One region of the Neobacillus sp. 114 genome, then DNA from elsewhere that is predicted to be linked to it. Evidence: riboswitches for the same ligand, from Rfam matches in the RefSeq annotation. Region 1 holds a riboswitch; the other holds the start of a gene.
What was found. Region 1 has a riboswitch for thiamine pyrophosphate ahead of QNN06_RS13600 (acetylornithine deacetylase). Riboswitches for the same ligand answer to the same signal wherever they lie in the genome.
Positions count from the first base shown of each region.

Region 2: it holds a riboswitch for thiamine pyrophosphate, as region 1 does, so the genes downstream of both, QNN06_RS20125 (thiamine phosphate synthase) here and QNN06_RS13600 (acetylornithine deacetylase) in region 1, are expected to answer to the same signal.

Region 1 is NZ_CP126144.1:2,768,848-2,777,319, reverse strand. It holds gene QNN06_RS13630 (MFS transporter) at 1-57, shown strand, start outside; gene QNN06_RS13625 (protein-glutamine gamma-glutamyltransferase) at 287-1,018, shown strand; gene QNN06_RS13620 (ABC transporter substrate-binding protein) at 1,107-2,105, opposite strand; gene QNN06_RS13615 (ABC transporter permease) at 2,125-2,892, opposite strand; gene QNN06_RS13610 (ABC transporter ATP-binding protein) at 2,882-3,652, opposite strand; gene tenA (thiaminase II) at 3,627-4,298, opposite strand; gene QNN06_RS13600 (acetylornithine deacetylase) at 4,304-5,593, opposite strand; TPP riboswitch at 5,667-5,771, opposite strand; gene thiW (energy coupling factor transporter S component ThiW) at 5,772-6,281, opposite strand; gene thiE (thiamine phosphate synthase) at 6,265-6,930, opposite strand; gene thiD (bifunctional hydroxymethylpyrimidine kinase/phosphomethylpyrimidine kinase) at 6,927-7,739, opposite strand; gene thiM (hydroxyethylthiazole kinase) at 7,739-8,472, opposite strand, start outside.
Region 2 is NZ_CP126144.1:4,147,180-4,155,651, reverse strand. It holds gene QNN06_RS20145 (tripartite tricarboxylate transporter substrate binding protein) at 1-653, opposite strand, end outside; gene QNN06_RS20140 (hypothetical protein) at 910-1,212, opposite strand; gene QNN06_RS31255 (zinc-binding dehydrogenase) at 1,405-1,572, shown strand; gene QNN06_RS20135 (IS1182 family transposase) at 1,909-3,300, shown strand; gene QNN06_RS20130 (histidine kinase N-terminal domain-containing protein) at 3,563-4,669, opposite strand; TPP riboswitch at 4,885-4,994, shown strand; gene QNN06_RS20125 (thiamine phosphate synthase) at 5,145-5,741, shown strand; gene thiS (sulfur carrier protein ThiS) at 5,753-5,956, shown strand; gene QNN06_RS20115 (thiazole synthase) at 5,958-6,725, shown strand; gene QNN06_RS20110 (thiazole biosynthesis adenylyltransferase ThiF) at 6,722-7,741, shown strand; gene QNN06_RS20105 (HD domain-containing protein) at 7,822-8,346, opposite strand.

The DNA of each region.
Region 1 (8,472 bases):
GTCTTCCTGCTCATGTACATGAAATCCCTGAAAGTGTCAATGAAGGTATCACAATGATGGTGTTTCAATGAAGGTATTACTACGTACGAAGGTGTCATGGACCGCGCTTGGACAATTCCCTCCAGAGACGGACACATAATATGGAAATTACTCTTTAAAAGTTGGGGTTTTTATCCCAACTTTTTATTTTTAAAACTAGGCAGTGAAGAATTTATTTTAAGTGTCACAACTAGGGATTATTCATAATGTAAAGGTAGGCTGATATCTGATTTCGGGGGGAAAGAATATGATTCGTATAAATAATCAGGTTGTTAAGGCTGAGGAACTTTATAAACAAATCTCCAACCAAGAACAGCGGAAAATTATAAAACAAATGACTGCTTATGAAGAGGTTTATTCGTATCAAACCGTGGAGCAGCTTAAATTCGAACTGACTTTTCGGTCTAATACGATGAGAGCTGCCCGTGAACTGAACAAAAGCGGCGCAATATTTACAACCTTTACCTATGCAATCTGCAATAAAAAATATTGGGACCGGCTCGGCAACGGAGGGTTCTTACTAAAGCCAGGGGCAAGTCCTTCGACTGCCATTCTAGACATCTTAAAAAACGGAAAGCTATATGCTTTTGAGTGTTCCACTGCTATAGCCATTGTTTTATATATTGCTACCCTTTATTCAATTGGCAGAACACGATTTGATCTGCTGTTTGAACGCCTATATTTAATGGACTGGCAATTTGATGAGGATTTGCCGATATACCAAAAATTTGGTGATGATTATTTACCAGGAGATGCTCTTCATTTCAACAATCCAGATTTCAGTCCAAAGGAACCTCATTGGAGAGCGGAAAATGTCATCTATTTTGGCGACGATCAATACTATGGCCACGGAATCGGTATTCGAAACGCCAAAGTCATTATAGACTTCCTAAACAAAAAACGAAAACCCAGTCCCAACCACTCAGCATATCTGATGAACATGATCTCTCGCCCAAATTATTCATATTTTCTAACATAACGGTAATGGTTTCAGGCACCGCGCGTGGACATTTGTCCACTTACGGTGCCTGAATATGACATCCTTAAATTCTCAAGATTATTATCTATTAAAAGTTAATGTAGGCATCTTCTGGTTTGATATCCTTATTGATAATTTTGGTATCTTTTAGCCATTTTGCGGCATGTTCCCAGACTACAGAATCCTGGTAGCCGAATGGTTTATCTCCTGCATCCATCAACGGCAGCAGAATTTCGAGGCTCTTCGTCTCGATGTCCTTTTCCAATGGCGATGATTTGTCTTCATGCTTTAATAGAATGGACAGCCCCTCTTCCGGATGGTTCGCAACATATTTTTGTCCATCTCTTATGGCGGCCATAAACTTCTTAAATACTTCAGGTTTTTCCTTTAACCCTTTTTCACTTCCTACCAGCACCAATTCATAATAGTCTGGTACACCATAATCTGCTGGATTTAATGTACGCATTGGGTGTCCCTCTTTATCAAGCAATAATTTCTCATGATTGATATAGCCGCCAATCAAGGCATCGGTTTTTTTCGTAGCCATCGCTGGAATCAAGTCCCAGCCAACATCGACCATTTTTATCTTTCCAGCATCTCCGCCATTTTCCTTTACCATCGTTTGAATGATCGCTTCATCCAATGGAATCGATGGATAGCCAATCGTCCGTCCAGCCAAATCCTTCGGTGATTGAATCGGGCTATCGGCTGCAACCATTAATTGGTTAAGCGGATGTCTAACGAGAGCAGCGAAGGACCGAACAGGAATATCCTCTCCACGTGCTACTAATACCTGCGGCTGGTAACTGATCGCCATGTCAAATTTTCCAGCGGCCACAAGTTTTAAAGGATCGTTCGTGTCTGCAGGCATTTGAATGTCGACATCCAGTCCTTGTTTTTTGAAATACCCCTTTTCTTGTGCAGCAAAAAGAAACGAGTGAACGGCATTCGGATACCAATCAAGCATCAAGCTGACTTTCTGGCGGCCCTCCTCTTTACTTGAGGACTTATCGGCCCCTGCCTTCCCGCATGCGCTAACTAACAGAAGCAGCAAACTTACCATAATTAATAAACTTTTTTTCACCATAATGACTTCCTTTCACCAATTAACGAATCTTATTTTTTATTAACTTTTTTTCTAGTAAGCTTATAAACAAAAACAACACAATTCCCATTAAAGAAAGCAGAAAAATAGCTGCAAAGACCGAATCTGACTGGAGATTCGAAGACATCCTCCGGCTAAAATAGCCCAGCCCTTCACTTGCCCCTAGCCACTCTCCGATAGTGGCGCCGACGACACAATAAACCACCGCCATCTTCAAACCGGACATGATGGGTGGCAAGGCCATCGGAACCTGCACCTTTTTAAAAATAGTCCAGCGTCCGGCCCCCATTGTTAACAGTAACTCACGATATTCGCTTCCGCCCGTCTTCAACCCGTCATAAGTACTTACAACGATTGGGAAAAAGGCAACCAAAATCGTCACCGCTACCTTGCTCCAAATGGTATAACCGAACCACATGATAAAAATCGGCGATATGGCAATCATCGGGATCGTTTGCGAGATGATTAGAAAAGGATAAAGCACTTTTTCTAATATCCTAGAAAAATGCATACCAACGCCTAAAAACAGCCCTCCTATAAGCGAAAGTCCAAAGCCAATCAAAACCTCTAAGAATGTCGCCGGTAAATGCTCGCCCAAAAGAATCTCACGATTATTCACAAGTGCCTCGCCGATTGCCATAGGTGCAGGCAGAATAAATGAAGGCACCATTCCAGCTTCAACTACCCACTGCCAAATACTGATTAAACAAATGGCCGTCAGCAAGAACAAACCGTATTCTCCGACCCACCTTTTCCATTTACTTTTCATGCTGTATCAGCCGCTCCAATTCTTTACGCATCGAAATAAACTCTGGTTGATAAATAGATTCTGAGTTTCGTGGTCTTGGCAGGATGACCTTGTATTCCTGGATTCCTCTATTTTGAAGGAGAAGAATTCTATCGCTTAATAATATTGCCTCCTCGAGATCATGTGTTATGAACAGAACGGTCTTTTGAAGCTCACCCCATAGCCCCAATAACCAGCTATGCATTGTTCGTTTCGTTAATGAATCCAGTGCTCCAAACGGTTCATCCAACAATAAAATTTCCCTGCCTGTCATAATGGTCCGTAAAAAGGCGACACGCTGTTTCATTCCGCCTGATAATTCATCTGGATAAGCATTTTCATATTCCTCAAGGCCGAAGCGCGATAACCAAGCACGGATTTCGTGTGACTTTTCCCGCTTGTCCTCTTTCACGATTTCTAAGGGCAACAGCACGTTTTCTATTACCGTCCGCCAAGGCAGCAGTAAATCTTTTTGCGGCATATAGCCAACTTTTCCTAGTCTGCCTGAGGTTAGTTCCCCAGCAATTTGTATTTTTCCCTGGCCTGGTTTAAGCAGTCCGGTAATTAATTTAAAAAGTGTGCTTTTACCTGATCCGCTTGGGCCAATAAGCGAAACAAACTCCCCCGCCTTTAAATCGAGCGAAAGCTGTTGAAAAATCGGCCAAGCGTCCCTATCAAACCTATATGTTAAATCTTCGATGTGTAACATAGTTGAATTAGACAGGCCAATCTCCTCCCTCATAGACCATGTCCCAGAACATATACTCAAATCTGGATGTAATGAGAAAATGCTCTTCTAAAACCGCCAATTCTCGCTCTGGTTTTCCTTCCGTTAATTGGTCTAGCAAATCTATTAGCCAGATAGCCAGGGACCCAAATTCATCAGAAGAATACATTTTGACCCAGTCGCCGTATAATAGATGATTGCTAGAGTTTTGATAGTTTTCTGCTAGCGTTTTGCCAATTTCCCAATAGCTCCACATACATGGCAGCAGGCTTGATATTAATTCCTCCAAGGAACCATTTTGAGCCACATTCAGCATGTAGCGGGTGTAAGCTAAATTAATCGGAGTAGGTTCCGTGCCTTCAAGATCCTGTTCCGTTATTCCAAACCGTTTTGCATACTGGCGGTGCAGGTCCATTTCACCATGTAATGTTTCGTCTAAAAGCTTTGCAAAAGCCGCCATGGTCCCGACATTTCTTGCCTTCACCGTTCCAAACGCAAACAACTTTGAATAGTCAATAAGAAACACATAGTCCTGCTTCATATAGCGAATAAAAGATTCGACCGGGAGATCACCACGTCCCAACCCGACTACGAATGGGTGCTCATGTGTTTTCTCCCAAATACAGTTAACTTTTTCAAAAAGCCGTTCTGAAAATTTCATTGGCTTTACGCCTCCTTCTCTGTGTTACACCAGACAGCAATAAATTGTGCTAACACTTTTGTAAAGTCTAACAATTGCCGAATCTCGACCTTCTCATTAACAGCATGGGCATCCTCTAGTTTTCCCGGTCCAAAAATAACTGTCGGAATTCCTGCCCGGCCAAGCCAGCCTGCATCTGTTACGGTCGTTGACATATCTAGTACAGGCTTTTTCATAAGCGTTTTTTCAAAGGAGCTTGCCAGCATTCGGGTTCCGGAATGGTCCAAATCAAGCTCTAAGGAAGGGAATATTTCACCACGATCGATTATCATGGATTTACCGCCCCAAACAAATTCCGGTGGATTGTCACGAAGCCATGGATCCGCTGCTGCCACTGTACCAATATGCTGCTCGATTTCCTTTATAATCTCTTCGTAATCTTCATTTGGGTAGAAATGAACGGTTACCCACAAGGCACAGCGGTCGGCAACAAACGCAGCATGCCTTCCGCCCTCAATCACAGCAGGGTTAATTGTATTCATACCTGATGGAAAACCTTTGTAGCTTTTTGTTACAGCCCAGTGGCGTTCAAGCTCTTGAAGACCATCGATGATTTTCATCATTTTTTCAATCGCACTGGCGCCATTGACACCTCCGCCGGCATGAATCAGCCTTCTTCTCATTCCATCATGATAGGTTTCTTTGCTTTGAATTGTTATCCAGCCGGTTATGACGCCGCCCTGCCCTTGGATATGTAAATCGCTTGTGTCTACTACTACTGCATAGTCAGCAGAATAGCCCCTTTCCAAACAAGCAAGCGTTCCTGCTTCGCCAACTTCTTCCCCGATAACAGACTGAAATTGCAAATCCCCTTTAAGCGGAACCCCAAGCTCTTTTAAAAGTTTTATTGCAATGAGAGCTGCGGCAATACCTCCCTTCATATCGGCAACGCCACGTCCATAAATATAAGGATCCTTGATTCTGGCAGAAAACGGGGCAGACCCCCATTCCTTCTCATCGCCAACCTCAGCAACATCCACATGTCCATTGACAATTAAACTATTATATTGCTCAGAGGATTCACCCTTTAAAATTCCAACCACATTCGAATCCCCGGGATATACTTCCCACATATCGATTAGAAATCCCAAGTTTCCTAAATAGCTTTTAAGAAACTTCTGGATTCTCGTTGTATTGCGGGCCGGAGGACTTTCAGTCGGAAACGCAATTAGGTCGCTCAAAAGTTTAAGCAGTTCGGCTTCCCTAGCTTCCACTTCTTGTCCAATCGTTTCTATTAAATTTTCCAGATCAACCATTCCTAAAGCCTCCTAAATTCATTCTAGGTTTTAAAAAAATAAAACCCACTCTTTATAGCAAAGGTAAGAGTGGGTTTTGATCGTTCCACTTCCCTCCGCTGGGATCATCCAGTTCAGGTTCAAAGGGTTCGGAGCCGTGCCCCATCTCAAGCCTTTTAGGCTTCCCCCAGTGAAGGTCCTATTTAGTTACGGTGATATTTTTCTCGCCAAGCGGCACTTTCTTCCTTAAGAAAATCGTTAAAATCACAAATCCAAGCAGTGCTCCGGCAAAGGAACTAAAAATAAATAATGGGATAAACCCGAATAGCGTTGCTTTCTGCCCGAGGATTAGGGTTGCAATAGGATAGGAAAGCAATGCTCCAAGAATACCCGTCCCAATAACTTCTCCTATAACAGCAAAGTAGATTTTTCTAGTTTTCCAAAATAATAGTCCGGCTAGAAACGCCCCGAAGATGCTTCCAGGAAACGCAAAAAGCGACCCCGTCCCCATCATATTCCGAAGCAGGGAAACACAAAAGGCCTGGGCCACGGCATAATAAGGGCCCAACAGTACCCCAGAAAGGACATTTAAAAAATGCTGCATTGGAAAAACCTTTGTAAAGCCAATCGGAATCACGACCAAATTACTTGAAAGAGTCCCCATCGCAATCATCATGGCTGTTAACGTAAGCTTATACGTTTTTTTCATGATTTCCTCTCTCCCCTACACTTTTTCGTAAAGCCTTTGCAGCTATGAGCGGTGAATTGGCAAGGCTGATGGCGGTTATAACTGAAACGCCATCAGCTCCGGCTTCCACTACAGTTGCCGCATTTTCACTTGTAATCCCGCCAATTCCAACGATTGGTACAGCAATTCCTTGGCTTCGCAGTTCCTCGATAAGTGCAGTCCCTCTTGATGGCTTTTCATCGGCCTTCGTTTTTGTTGGAAATACCGGTCCAATTCCGAAATAATCGGCACCGGCGCTAAGTGCTCCTTCTGCTTCCTCAGGAGTATGAACGGATACACCAAGAATTTTACTATTGCCAATTTGACGCCTGACTATTTCAGCCGGTTCATCCTCCTGACCGATATGAACCCCATCTGCGTTAAGCCTGATTGCTAGTTCAATATCATCATTAACGATAAACGGAATTCTGTGTTCTTTGCATAGGCTTTGCAGTTTTTTCGCAAGAGCATATTTTTCTTCCCCGATTAAAGCCTCTTTGCCTTTTTCCCGAAATTGAAAAAAGGTAATTCCTCCGGCGATGGCTTCTTTCAATACCTCAACAGGGTCCTTCCTGCAGTTTGCTGTTCCCATAATAAAATATACTTTCAATGCTTCGCGTAAGTTTATCATGATTGGACCATCTCCATGATTCTTTTCCGGTAAGCACCATGGTTTGTCGGCCCATGTCCCTGACCAATCGCAATTCCATCTTCAATTGCAGCCTGAATAAAATCCTTCGCCTTGATGACCGCTTGATATACATCTGCTCCCTTAGCCAGTTCGGCGGTAATCGCTGCTGAAAAAGTGCAGCCAGTGCCGTGTGTGTTCTTAGTCGGAATTCGCTTACTCGTAAAAGTATAGAATTCTTTTCCATCGAATAGGAGATCTATCGATTCTGAAGGGTTTTCATCATGGCCGCCTTTCAGAACAATGTTCTGCACCCCTAAGGCATGTAATTTTTTTGCTGCTTCACGCTTATCTTCCGCTGTACGTATAGACATCCCGGTTAGAACCTCAGCCTCGGGAATGTTCGGGGTAACCATTTTGGCAAGCGGCAATAAAAATTTCTGCATCGCAGAAATTGCTTCCATCTGCAGCAAGGAAGCTCCGCCTTTGGCAATCATTACAGGATCGACAACAACATTATCCCAATGATATTTTGTAAGATTAACAGATACAGCTTCGATAATTTCCGCATTAAATAACATACCCGTTTTCACCGCATCGGTCCCCATGTCCTCACCGATGGCTTTCATCTGTTCGATAACAACTTCGGCTGTCATTGGATAAACCCCATGGACGCCTAATGTATTTTGCACAGTAACGGCGGTTAATGCGGACATGCCAAAAACCTCTAACTCCTGAAACGTTTTTAAGTCCGCCTGAATTCCTGCCCCGCCGCCTGAATCGGAACCTGCAATCGTTAACGCCATTTTCATTATTGCTCTCCTCCAGCTAATTTTTTTATGGAAGCGTAAAGATTGATGTCATCTGAAGCAACCTTTGAAAGCTGGTTCAAAAATTCGATTTGAAAGCTTCCTGGGCCTGATTCCACCGTTAGTTCCGCCGCCTTTTCTGCGGCTATTCCGTATATCGAGACTGCAGCAACAGACGCCTGCATTAAATCTTTTTCTACCCCGGTAAACGCACCAATAACGGAGGTTAACAGACAGCCAGTACCTGTCACTTTTGTTAACAATGGATGCCCATTAGCCACAACGTATGTAGTCCTGCCATTGGTAATAACATCTTCTTTCCCTGTGATGACGACGATACAGTTTAATTTTTCTGCAGCAGTAATGGCAAGATCGGCAATATTACCATTTGTGCGTCCCGCATCAACACCCTTGATTTCCCATTTCTCGCCAACGACATTGGCAATTTCAGCGGCATTCCCGCGAATGATGGATATCTTTAATTCCCTCATGATTCTTTGCGCTGTTTCCGTCCGATAAGGGGTTGCCCCTGCACCCACCGGGTCAAAAATAACCGGAATACCCTGTTCATTGGCCGCCTTCCCTGCCAAAATCATCGAATCTACCGTTTGCGGATTTAACGTACCAATATTTAAAACTAGTGAACTAGCAATCCTTGCCATATCGGCTGCTTCTTCAACAGCATTGGCCATTACCGGTGAAGCACCAAGAGCCAAAAGTCCATTCGCAGTAAAAT
Region 2 (8,472 bases), 1.4 Mb from region 1:
AACGCGGTCATTGCTTCTCCACCTCCGTCATAGGACACATATTTGATCTTGGTCGCATCCACACCTGCTTTTACAGCAGGGAGCATCGCCACTAAATGATCCTGTGAACCAGGCGCCGAGCCGCCGGCCAATGTCAGACTGCTAGGGTTTTTCTTTAAATCTTCAAAGAGTGACTTCAGGTCCTTATATTTTGAATCTGCGGGGACAACAATCGCTCCATAGTCTTTTGTTAATTGTGCTAATGGAGTTAGGTCCCTATAGGAGTAAGGGCTGTTTCCTTCCTTTTTAAGATTGTTGATTAACAATGGAACAGATGGAAGATAGAGTCGATAAGGATCTTTAGAATCTTGGCCGACAAAATCAGCAAGACCTACGGCTTGTCCTCCGCCAGGTTTGTTTTCAACAGACAAAGCTGTTTTAGATAGGCCTGTTTCCTGCAAAACTTTAGAGAGAGCACGGGCAGTTGTATCAAGACCACCGCCGGCACCAGAAGGGGCAGTAACAACAATTGGCTTTTCAGGATATGCTTTGTTACTGTTATCCTTGCTTTCTTTTGATGAAGTTGATGATCCACTACATGCAGCCAAGCTGAAAATCAATGCTGCGCTGGCAAAAAGGCTGCCCAATTTTCTGAATCTAGTATTCGATACCATGTATTTTCCCCCTTGTAAATATGTTGAAGACGCTTTCAACACGAATCTTACCACTGAGAGAAAAATGTGAACATATTGTGAACATTTATAACATTATTTTCATAATTATCACAGAATTCTAGTGGAACCTATGAAAAATATGAATTTAATGCAAATAATAAATTTAATAAGCGAATGGAAGAATAGAATACTTTGAACAATGGGGCTTTGCTGGAAAAATGAGCAAAGCCTTTATCCATGTGAGGATTGTTGGAGGTCAATCGTAGCGGACTTGATCTTCTCCTTCAACAATTAACTCCAATTCTGTTAAAAAGTTGAGTTGGAGCGGTGCGGGTAAACGCTCGATCATCTCACTGATTTCAGGAAGATTTTCTGCATCATCGATAGTGGCTGGTGGTTGATCCAACTGCTGATACCAAATCTTTAATTCGTCAATAAACTCATAAAAATGTCTTTCAAACCGTTCGGCACATTCTTCGCTTTCATCCTCTAAAGCGTTCTTCATCATTTCCCAATCCAGAAGGGCCGCCTCCAATTTCTCGTAAACACGAATTATCACATCATCACTCCTCGGCTTTTAGTATTTAAGGAAAAGCTGGCAGAAAACGTTCCTCGAACAAATACCTACTATGGTTTTGAGTATACAGAAGCAAACCTATTAAGACAAAGGATTTGTCACGTATTATGACTATTGGTCTAATTCGTAATACTCAAGTCATATGCATGATTATAACGGAATTGAGGTGGGGTAATGAATGCAGTTGTGTACACAAAGTACTGCACTCCCGATGTTCTTAATTATCGAGGCTGGAAAAATCGCACAGTTATTTATAAAAATTTCAAATTAAGTGAAATTAAGGAAGCATTCAAGTGTTTTGAACAAGGTCATGCTCAAGGTAAGGTAGTTATTACAATTTGAAAACTATTAATTAAAGAATGCACCGCTTTTGCGGTGCTCAGGCTGTCGAGAAACCCTCGGCAGCCTCTATTTTTATTCGCATTCTTTAACAATTCACCGCGTTAATTTGTTATAATATTATTAATACATAGATTTTTCAACATGTCTGTTGATTTGCGCTCCAGGCACTTCGCTTTCCGCGGGCGTGCCGGGGAGCCTCCTCGGCGCAAGCGCCTGTGGGGTCTCCCCCTGCCCCGTACTCCCGCAGGAGTCTTCGTGCCTTCCGCGCAAATCAACAGGTGTTAATAAAAAGACCTGCAACTCAACCAATAAATAATAAAATAAGTGGTGAAATCAATGTTAAAGCCAAAAGAGTCTAGCCAAAGTGAATACGAATTTGTTTCTATCGATGAATTAGTTCCAGACAACCACCTTCTTCTCTTGATTGATAAATATATAGATTTTTCATTTCTTTTAGAAAAAGTTCGTCCATTTTATAGTGAGGATAACGGCCGCCCATCTGATCCACTAATTCTTTTTAAAATGATGTTTATTGGATACCTTTTTGGTATTCGATCTGAAAGACAACTAGAAAGAGAAATTAAAATGAACATTGCCTACTGGTGGTTTTTAGGTTTAAAATTCCACGATCCGGTTCAACATCATTCTACGATCAGTTGGAATCGCCAACATCGTTTCAAAGTTATCAATACGGAAATTGATACCGATATATTTCAGGAAATATTTGATGAGATTGTTCTGCAGGCAATGAACCACAAAATGGTTGGAGGACGAGTTTTATTTACGGATTCTACTCATTTAAAGGCAAACGCCAATAATCATAAGTTTACAAAGGAAGAGGTAGAAGTTGAAACTCGCGAATATCTTGAGGATCTTAATAAAGCTATAGAAGAGGATAGAATTAATCATGGAAAAAAGCCGTTAAAGGAAAAAGAGGAAGTGAAAGAGACAAAAGAAATTCGGGTAAGCACAACAGATCCTGAATGTGGTTTTATGTCCCGTGAAAATAAGCAGGAAATGTTCTGTTATCTTGATCATCGGACTACAGACATGAAGTTCAATATCATTACTGATGTCTATGTCACTCCCGGTAATGTTCATGATTCCGTTCCTTACCTGAATCGATTGGACCGTCAGGTCCAACGGTTTGGTTTTATGGTTGAAGCTGTTGCTTTAGATTCAGGCTATCTCACTAATCCTATTTGTAAGGGACTTTCGGATAGTAATATATTTGGTGTTATTGCCCATAGTAGATTCCATCCTACTACCGGCTTATTCCTTAAATGGAAATTTACATATGACAAAGAACGGGATCTTTATATTTGTCCTAATAATCAAGAATTACCCTACAAGACAACAACCCGAGAGGGCTATAGAGAATACAAATCAGATTCAAAGAAATGTGAAAGCTGTCCGTTTTTATCCCAATGCACCCGATCAAAAAATAAAGTGAAAGTTGTCACCCGACATGTATGGGAGGAGCACAAAGAGAAGGTAAGAATAAATCGCTTATCTAAATCAGGAAAAGAGCTTTATAAATTTAGAAAGGAAAAAATTGAGCGAAGCTTCGCAGACTCAAAAGAGCTGCACGGGCTTCGCTATTGCCGGTTACGGGGGATAAAAAAAGCAAGTGAGCAGACCCTTCTTACTGCAGCTTGCCAGAACATGAAAAAGATTGTAACACACTTATTCAGACTGGAAAAAGTGTGTTGCAATTCTTTAGGTTGATAATCTCCCTGTTGATTGGAGCGGAAGGTGCGCAGACTCCTGCGGGAGTACGGGACAGGGGAGACCCCACAGGAGCGGAACGCGCCGAGGAGGCTCCCCGAACCGCCCGCGGAAAGCGAAGCACCTGGAGCGGAAATCAACAGGCCCATTAGCAGGGACAATTTTTCATAAAAATGAATTTCGGATTCTGATAAAATAAAAAATTGCCGAGAAAAATATACTTTCTCGACAATCTGTGCACCGCTTTGCGGTGCTTTGAATTCTAATTCTGTTTAATAGGAAATGTAAGTTGAAAGGTAGTTAAGTGATTATCTGATATACATTCTATTTCACCGTGATGTTTCTCAACAATATTCTTACAAACGAATAAGCCGATACCGGTGCCTAGTTTCTTAGTAGTGAAGAATGGTTCGAAAATTAATTGTACTGCCTCAGGATCGATAGTGGGGCCATTATTAGAAATACGAATTTTGATTTGGTGATCATCTATATTTGTTTGGATATCAATTTTTCGCAGATTTTCTTCTTCACACACAGCGTCAACTGCATTTATTAGCAGGTTTAGAAAAACTTGTTTTAACTCATTCCTATCGCCAGTAATACAAATATCAGCATCAATATTAGTATGAATTTGGACATTACCATCGACGATGCTTGGATATAGGAATTCAAGCACTTCTTCTATTAATAAATGGATGGTAATGTCTTCATTCTGGCTTTCTGCCAGCATGTTCAGTTTTGATGTATGAAGGAACTGAGTAATTCTGAACTTAAGTTGATCTAATTCTTGGCTGACGACATCTAAATACGGTAGAGTGGGATGCTCGTGTTTTAATAGTTTTATAAAGCCCATAACGGAAGTAAGCGGGTTGCGAAATTCATGGACAAAGCTCGAAGACATTTGGCCAAGAATCGCCAGTCGGTCCTTATGTGTTTGGGAAATAAATAAATTTTGTTCTTGAAGTTTCTTATCTTTGATTTCGGTGTACTTAGAAACAGCAAAATAACAGAATAAATCGAACTGTTTATTGACCAAGTTAATAATTGCCTGAAGATCTTCGGGCATGAGTCCGGAAAGGTTTAAGTATTTAATAATAATACTCCTACCCAGATTAACATTATAAACAAACTCCCCAATATTGATATTGCCCTTGACCCGTTCCCGGGCTACTTTGTGCGCCAATAACTTAACATCTTCTTCCGAGAATCCATTTAACATAGAATTTGTTATGAGATGGTACATTAAATGACCGTTCTGTAATATTAGCTCTGGATTATCCCGGTAATGATGGACAATAATTTGCTCTTCCCAAAAATGTATAAACTTTTGTTCATTCTCAATTAGAAATTGGCCTACTTTTTTATCCATATACAGCCTGCTTTCCACTATATTAAAGTGATTATAGCATAAAAGTTTGATGCATGGGGACGGTTCTCGTGTCTCAAAATAGGGTGTACATGAGAAAAAATTCGAAGCAATTTGATGAACGTACGAGTAAATATTTCAACTTGAAATGTTTGACTTTTCTGATTAATGTGTTAACATAAATCCATATAAGGTAATATGTTCAAATGAATATGAATCAAATCCGCTAGAGGTGCCTTTTTGAAAAGGCTGAGATTGAAGTGTGACTTCGGGACTCTATGAACCTGATCTGGTTAATGCCAGCGTAGGGAAGTGGACAACGGGATTTTTGGAGAGCAAAATTTTTATTTCTAAATTTCGGCCACTTTCTTACAAAAGGAAGTGGCTTTTTGGTTTGCCTGTTTTGCGTTTCCTTAGACCAGCGAAATCCACTCAAAGGGGGGGGACTTGTATTTTTACTAGTCTAAAAGAAAAAGAGTTGCATCTTATATCCAATGGCAAAATGTCGGTCGACCAGTTGGCTGAAATAGCAAAGGATATTCATCCATTTGTAACTGCGCTACACTTGCGGGAAAAACAAAAATCAGCAAAGGAACTTTTTCAAGCAGTCGAACTTTTAACAAATGTAAACGTCCCTCCAGCAAAAATCGTGATTAACGATCGGGTAGATGTTGCAATCGTGGCAATGGCCCTTGGAGTTCAATTAGCCTATCATAGTTTAGATTCAGACTGTGTAAAAGAACATTTTCCTCAACTTAGGGTCGGGACCTCGATTCACTCCTACGAGGAAGGACAAAATGCAAAGGAGAAGGGTGCTGACTACCTCCTATACGGGCATGTTTTTCCCTCCCAATCAAAACCGGGCAAGCCCCCAAATGGGCTTGGGGAATTGACAAGGCTCACTCAACTGGATATTCCGGTGATTGCCATTGGCGGAATAACACCAGAGAATACTGGGCAGGTAATCAAGGCGGGGGCAAACGGGATTGCTGTCATGTCTGGTGTATTAGAAGCGCGTGACCCCATTTTAGCCGTTAAAGATTATATCAAAGTATTGAAAAATTTTTCGGTATAGGAGGTAAGAACATGAAGGTAACCTTAAATGGCGAGTGGACCCAAATACCAGACAATATCATATTTGTCTCAGATGTTCTCAAGCATTATAAAATCCACGATAAGGTTGTGGTAGTAGAAGTAAATGGTGGAATATTATCCAAGTTAGAACACCAAAGTACTAGATTAGCAGATAAAGACCGAATTGAAATAGTTCATTTTGTTGGAGGCGGTTGATATGTTAAAAATTGGTCCATTATCCTTTCACTCTCGTTTGTTGCTGGGAACGGGGAAGTATCCAAGCTTCGACATCCAAAAGCAAGCGGTCGAAGTGTCCGAAGCAGAAATCCTTACATTTGCAGTTAGACGGATGAATATTTTTGAAGCCAGCCAGCCGAATTTTTTGGAGCAGCTAGAAACCAATAAATATACGCTGCTGCCGAATACAGCAGGAGCGAAAACAGCTGCAGAGGCTGTCCGAATCGCTAAGTTAGCGAAAGCTTCAGGCTTATGCGACATGATTAAAGTGGAAGTGATCGGCTGTGATAAAACGTTACTTCCTGACCCGATTGAAACGCTAAAGGCCACCGAAGAATTGGTGAAGGAAGGCTTTATTGTACTCCCTTATACATCGGACGATGTGGTGCTAGCCCGGAAACTTCAAGAAGCAGGCTGTCATGCTGTCATGCCAGGGGCGTCGCCAATTGGTTCTGGTCAAGGGATTATCAATCCGGTAAACCTCCAGTTTATTATTGAACAAGCCGTAGTTCCTGTCATTGTCGATGCTGGTATCGGATCGCCTGCTGATTCTGCTTATGCAATGGAATTAGGAGCTGATGCGGTGCTGTTAAATACTGCGGTTTCAGCTGCAAAGGATCCGGTTAAAATGGCAAAAGCGATGAAATTGGCGATTGAAGCGGGAAGGCTGGGTTATGAAGCGGGCAGAATCGAGAAAAAGAGATATGCGACAGCCAGCAGCCCTAAGGAAGGAATGAGTATCAGGTGAATAATCGATACTCTAGGCAAGAGTTGTTTTCTCCAATAGGAAAAGATGGTCAGCAGCAAATTTCCAATAAACATGTACTCATCATTGGAGTTGGAGCACTTGGATCTGCAAGTGCTGAAGCACTTGTCCGTGCTGGGATTGGCAAACTCACCATTGTGGATCGTGATTATGTCGAGTGGTCCAATATACAGCGGCAGCAGTTATTTACAGAGGAACATGCGAAAAATAGAATTCCAAAAGCGATCGCGGCCAAAAATCGGTTAATAGCGATAAACTCTTCTGTGAACATTGAGGCCATCATTGCAGATGCTTCAGCCCTAGAGCTTGAAGACTGGGCAAAAGAAGCAGATCTGGTGATGGATGCAACGGATAATTTTGAAACAAGAATGATAATAAATGATGTCTCGCAAAAAGTCGGAGTTCCCTGGATTTACGGTGCTTGTGTAGGAAGCTACGGCATTTCCTACACGATCATTCCTGGAAAAACGCCTTGCCTTTCTTGTTTGCTTGAAACAGTTCCTCTGGGAGGGTTAACCTGTGACACGGCAGGAATAATTAGTCCAGCCGTAAACATGGTTGTCTCCTTTCAAATAAGTGAAGCATTGAAAATCTTGGTTGGGGATATGGATTCATTAAGAAACAAACTTGTTTCCTTTGATTTATGGAAAAACCAATATAGTGCCATTCAAGTAGACAAATTGAAGAAGAAGGATTGTCCTTCTTGCGGACCTCAGCGCTCGTACCCTTATTTATCCTTTGAAAATCAAACAAAAACGGCAGTACTTTGTGGAAGGGATTCGGTTCAAATACGTCCCTCCGTTCCAATGGTGCGCGACCTGGAAGCGTTAGAAAAAATATTGGCGAAACAAACTGGAGCTGTACAGAGAAACCCGTACCTTCTATCCTATTCTGAGAATGCTCATCGACTAGTGATTTTTAAAGATGGAAGGGCATTAGTTCACGGAACTAAGGATATTTCGGAAGCTAAAGCGTTGTACCATAAATATTTGGGGTAAATGGTAGTGAAGCGAACCTATTTAAAGAAAAACTTTATCAAGAAGGGCGATGTTTTCGGAAAGCATCGCCTTTCTCTATTTTATAACTCACTGCTTTTCAATTCCTCCTCAACCATTTCGTCTAACCGCTCAATCATTTTTATGGCTCTATCTCGATCCATTTTTCGATAATGATGCATTCCGCCTTCTTCCTCATCCATCTCATCGGCTAATTTGACGATTTCTTGTAACGGGGTCCGGTTGATAAAACCTTCCGGCATATAAGAATCCGTATGGAATAAAACTGCCAGTGCGATTTCTTTGGCTATAATCGGATTTTCTCCCAACCGGATCAACAATTTATGGGCTCTTTCCGCTCCCTTAATCGCATGTATATCATTCTGTTTATATAAATCATAATCCCATTTTCCATTGCGATACCAAGTGTAATGCCCCATATCGTGCAGCAATGCCGCTTTCGTCGCCAGGTCAACAGAAACGCCGCGTTCTTTTGCCAACTTAAAGGCATGATAGGCACAAGCAATAGCATGTACAATTCCAGACCGGCTTAAATATTTTTTTGCAATATGATGATTGAAAATTTGAATTAATGTTACCTCTCTCATTTTAATCACCTACTTAAAATTGTTATTTTGTATTATAAAACAATTAATGTTGTTTTGTTAGAAAAAGTTCTTGATTTGACAGAAATATATTATGAAAGGTTATGGAATATAAGGGGATTTTAGAGA